DNA from 2 places in the Streptacidiphilus jeojiensis genome. Region 2 is predicted to be linked to the other one. Evidence: riboswitches for the same ligand, from Rfam matches in the RefSeq annotation. Region 2 holds a riboswitch; the other holds the start of a gene.

Region 1 (2,377 bases), on a different contig from region 2:
CCATGTCTTCGTCGAGGTGGCCGGCCCCGAGGAGGAGCAGAAGCTGTCCACCCCGGGCGAGGCCGAGATCACCTGGCTGCACCGCGGCGCCGAGCGGATCGGCGAGCCCCTGGTGCGGGCCGTCTCCGCGCTGGACTTCCCGGCCGGCCTCCCCGAGGCGTTCGTGCACGGCGAGGCCGGCTTCGTGAAGGAGTTGCGCCGGCTGCTGCGGGTCGAGCGGAGCATCCCGCTGGACCGGCTGTCCATCTCCGGCTACTGGCGGACCGGCCACGACGAGGACGGCTGGCAGTCCTCCAAGCGGGAGTGGAACCGCAGCGTCGAGGAGGAGCAGGAGGGCTGAGACCGCCCGACCCGCCGCAGTTGTCCACGATCCGGGGACAACTGCGGCGCGGGTCAGCCCTGCGGGCCGGCCCCTCAGGTCGGCCCCTCGGGTCACCCCTGGGCGGCGGCCCCGAGCGAGTCCAGCAGTGCGGCCGTGCGGGCGTCGCTGAGCCGGTAGCGGACGATGCGCCCGTCCTTGTGCGGGGTGACCGTGCCCGAGGCCCGCAGCAGCCGTAGCATCTGGGACACCGCGGTGTCGGAGATCCCGGTGGCGATGGCCAGGTCGGTGACGGCGATCGGGCCGCCGTGGTGCACCGCCAGCAGCAGGGCTAGCCGCCCCGGCTCCCCCAGCAGCGCGAACCGCGAGGACCACTCGGCGATCCTGGCGGTGTCGCCGATGCCCTCGATGGCCTCGCAGACGGTGTGCTCGTCGATGGTGCGCCGGTGCGCGCGCTCCTCCGGAACCAGATGCATGCGCCCCACTCCACCCCAGAACCCGAGTGAGATGCAACACCTGCACAGCTGTGCAGGCTTGTTGATCTGCCTCCGCCCGCCTACGGTGGTTCAGCCGTGGTGTTCGGGAAGACCGGTGACGGGCCCTCAGGGGTCCCAGACCGGAGCGGCCCTCGCCACTGTGATCGGGAAATCTCCGCACCGCACCTGCTCCTCGACCGGGGAGCAGGCGGCCACTGGGCGCGCCCGCGCGCCTGGGAAGGCCGGGGACGGAGGTGTCATACCCGTCAGCCAGGAGACCGGCCACGGCACCGCACGACTCACTGTCCACGAGGTGCTGGAGAGGCTGCCCCCATATGTCCATGCCCGGAATCCCCACCCCGCCGACCGGCGCGACCGCACCGGCAACCGCGATACCGACCACGCCCGTGCTCCGCTGGGAGCGCCGCGACTGGATCCGCACCGGCGGGCTGATGGCGGTGATCGCCGCGCTCCATGTCGTCGCCTTCGGGATCCTGGCCGTCATGGTCGCCCCGCACCACTACACCGTGGGCAAGCAGGTCTTCGGTCTCGGTCTCGGCGTCACCGCCTACACCCTGGGCATGCGGCACGCCTTCGACGCGGACCACATCGCCGCCATCGACAACACCACCCGCAAGCTGATGGCCGACGGCAAGCGGCCGATCTCGGTCGGCTTCTGGTTCGCGCTGGGCCACTCCACCATCGTGGTGGTGCTGGCGGCCGGCATCGCCGCCGGGGCGCGCTTCGCCGGCACCCTGACCAACGACTCCTCCAGCACCCACCAGGCCCTGGGCGTGGTCAGCACCAGTGTCTCCGGCGGCTTCCTCTACCTGATCGCCGCGCTCAACCTGGTCTCCCTGTTCGGCATCCACCGGGTGTTCCGGGCGATGCGCCAGGGGCAGTTCGACGAGCACGAGTTGGAGAAGCACCTGGACAGCCGCGGCTTCATGAACCGCATCCTGGGGCGGCTCACCAAGTCGATCACCCGCCCCGGCCAGATGTACCCGGTCGGCCTGCTGTTCGGCATCGGCTTCGACACCGCGACCGAGGTCACCCTGATGGTCATGGCCGGCTCCGGCGCGGCGGCGGGCCTGCCCTGGTACGCCATCCTGTGCCTGCCGCTGCTGTTCGCCGCCGGGATGAGCCTCTTCGACACCCTCGACGGCACCTTCATGAACTTCGCCTACCACTGGGCCTTCTCCAACCCGGTACGCAAGGTCTACTACAACCTCACCATCACCGGCCTCTCCATCGCCGTCGCGTTCCTGATCGGCACGATCGAGCTGGTCGGGGTGCTGCACGACCAGCTCGGGCTGGACGATCCGGTCAGCAACTGGATCTCCGCGGTCAACCTCAACAACGTCGGCTTCGTCATCGTCGGGCTGTTCGTGGCCGTCTGGGCCTGCGCGCTGGCCTACTGGCGGCTGGCCAAGGTGGAGCACCGCTGGGGGCACCGGGCCTGAGACCGGTGCCCCGCGGTGCCGCCAGGTGCCGCTAGGCCCCGTGGGCGTAGTCGAGCGCGCCCATCCAGTCCACCACTACGACCTCCTGGTCCCCGACGACCCAGGCGTCGTGTCCCGAG
Region 2 (2,377 bases):
GGAACGGGCGCCGGTGCCGGTCCGTCACGAGGCGCCGCTGCCGCGCAGGGCGCGCCGGGCCGCCAGGTCGGCCTTGCGGAAGGTGTGGAAGTGGCCGGGGTGGTAGAGGTGCGACCGGGTCCCGGTCGCCGCCAGCGCCGGGCCGACCAGGAACAGCGTGTGCTTCCACAGCCGGTGCTCCTTGACGGTCGCCTCCAGCGTCTCCAGCGTGCCGTAGAGCACCAGCTCGTCCGGCCAGGTCGCCTGGTAGGCGACCACGACCGGGGTGTCCAGCGGGTAGCCGCCCGCGGTCAGCTCCTCCACCAGCTGCTTGGTGCGCGCGGCGGAGAGGAAGACCGCCATGGTGGTGCCGTGCCGGGCGAAGTCGCGCACCTCCTCGCCGGGCGGCATCGGGGTCTTGCCCCCGCCGAGCCGGGTCAGGATGACGCTCTGGGCCACCTCGGGGATGGTCAGCTCGCGCTGGGCGATGGCGGCGACGGCGGAGAAGGAGGAGACGCCGGGGACGATCTCGGTCTCCAGGCCCAGCTCCCGGCAGCGGTCCAGCTGCTCCTGGACAGCGCCCCACAGCGAGGGGTCCCCGGAGTGGATCCTGGCCACCCGGCGGCCCTGTTCGGCGGCGCGCCGGTACTCCGCCAGTACGTCCTCCATCGGGACCAGCGAGGAGTCCAGGATCACGGCGTCCTCGCGGGCGTGCTCCAGCACCTCGGCCTGGACCAGGCTGGCGGCCCAGATCACGGTGTCCGCCTCGGCGATGGCCCGGGCCGCGCGGAAGGTGAGCAGATCGGCCGCGCCGGGGCCGGCGCCGACGAAGGTGACCTTGCCGGTGCTGCCGGCGGTGCCGTTGTCGGAAGTCGCAGCGGTACCGGTCACAGCTTGCCTCCACGGCGGGTGCGGGTCGCGGGCGCGATCAGGGTCGAGAGGTAGGGCAGCGGTCCGGTCAGCGGGTGTCCGGCCGGACGGATCCGCTCGTCCGGCAGGCCCAGCGCGGACCCCCAGACGGCGCTGCCGTCCCGGCCGGTGTCCCGCAGCGCGGCGGCGACCTGCTCGGCCAGCCGTCCGAACTTGTAGGCGACCACGGTGCCGGGCCCGGCCAGGGCGTCCCGCAGCACCTCGGCGCCGGCGGTCACCGGGACCAGCGTCAGCGGCTCGGTCCCCTCGGCCAGCACGGTGCCGCTGCGCGCGGCCAGGTCCTGCATGGCGGTGATGCCGGGGACGGTCTCCACCACCAGGCCGGGGACCAGCGGCGCCAGGGTCTGGGCGAGGTAGGTGAAGGTCGAGTAGACATTGGGGTCGCCGATGGTGGCGAAGGCGACGCTGCCGTGCTCCCGCAGCAGCTCGGCGACCCGGGTGCCGGCCGCGTCCCAGGCGGCCTCGCGGCGGGCCCGGTCCTCGCGCTCGTTCAGGGCGAAGACCACCCGCTCGACCTTGGCCGCGGCACCGGCGACATGGTGCAGCACCGTCGCCTCGGCCCGTCCGGTCTCACCGCCGTCCAGCACCGGCACGACCACCACGGCGGCCTCGCGCAGCACCCGGACCGCCTTGACGGTGACCAGTTCCGGATCGCCGGGACCCATCCCCACCCCGGTCAGTCGCGGCGTCACCACGGTGCGGGCAGGCGGCAGGGCACAGGGGCGCAGCAGCGCATGGCAGTAGTCCTCACTCGGGGTCCGCGCCCCGGATCGTGGTGTCGGCGGCCAGAGTTCCTGGCTCGGGGACGACCGCACCCGGTGCTCGGGCGCGCCGCCCGGTGACAGTGGCGGGACCGCGCCGGATTCGCACCGGACTTCCTCATCATTGCCGCCGTACAAGGCTCCAAAATCCCACCACGTGGCCCGTCGCCAGGTCAACCGGGGCGGCTGTGTCCTCGCCCACGCCCCGTTCCCCGCCGTTCTGACTGATCACCACCACCGGGAGTGAACGAACCGATACTCTCGGAAGAGTGCGGACCGGCGAGGCGGGCGGGGTGGACATGACCTTCAGCGTCCATGGCAGGCGAGTCGGGGAACTGCCCGCCGAGGTCACCGGCTTCGTCGGCCGGAGCGCCGAACTGGCCACCGTGGAACGGCTGCTGACGCAGGCCAGACTGGTCACCCTGACCGGCCCCGGCGGGGTCGGCAAGACCCGGATCGCGCTGCGCACCGTCGCCGGGATGCGCGAGCGCTATCCGGACGGCGTCTTCCTGGTCGAGCTCTCCGCCCTGCCCGAACCCGAACTGCTGCCCAGGGCGGTCTGCGCCGCGCTGGGGATAGTGGACCAGACGGCCCGTCCGCCGCTGGACTTCCTCACCGAGTACCTGGCCGACCGGACCGCACTGCTGGTGCTGGACACCTGCGAGCACCTGGTCGACGCCTGCGCCATGCTCGCCGACCTGCTGCTG

What was found. A riboswitch is a leader RNA that binds a small molecule or an ion and turns the genes downstream of it on or off. The one in region 2 is predicted to bind cobalamin.
Region 1: it holds a riboswitch for cobalamin, as region 2 does, so the genes downstream of both, ABUW04_RS29260 (HoxN/HupN/NixA family nickel/cobalt transporter) here and cobI (precorrin-2 C(20)-methyltransferase) in region 2, are expected to answer to the same signal.

Annotation. Positions count from the first base shown of each region.
Region 1 covers NZ_JBEUKS010000012.1:68,026-70,402, reverse strand. Annotated here, with positions in the region: gene ABUW04_RS29270 (siderophore-interacting protein) at 1-340, shown strand, start outside; gene ABUW04_RS29265 (ArsR/SmtB family transcription factor) at 433-795, opposite strand; cobalamin riboswitch at 876-1,096, shown strand; gene ABUW04_RS29260 (HoxN/HupN/NixA family nickel/cobalt transporter) at 1,131-2,258, shown strand; gene ABUW04_RS29255 (cupin domain-containing protein) at 2,290-2,377, opposite strand, start outside.
Region 2 covers NZ_JBEUKS010000019.1:114,259-116,635, reverse strand. Annotated here, with positions in the region: gene cbiE (precorrin-6y C5,15-methyltransferase (decarboxylating) subunit CbiE) at 1-28, opposite strand, end outside; gene cobM (precorrin-4 C(11)-methyltransferase) at 25-870, opposite strand; gene cobI (precorrin-2 C(20)-methyltransferase) at 867-1,601, opposite strand; cobalamin riboswitch at 1,676-1,829, opposite strand; gene ABUW04_RS36665 (ATP-binding protein) at 1,940-2,377, shown strand, end outside.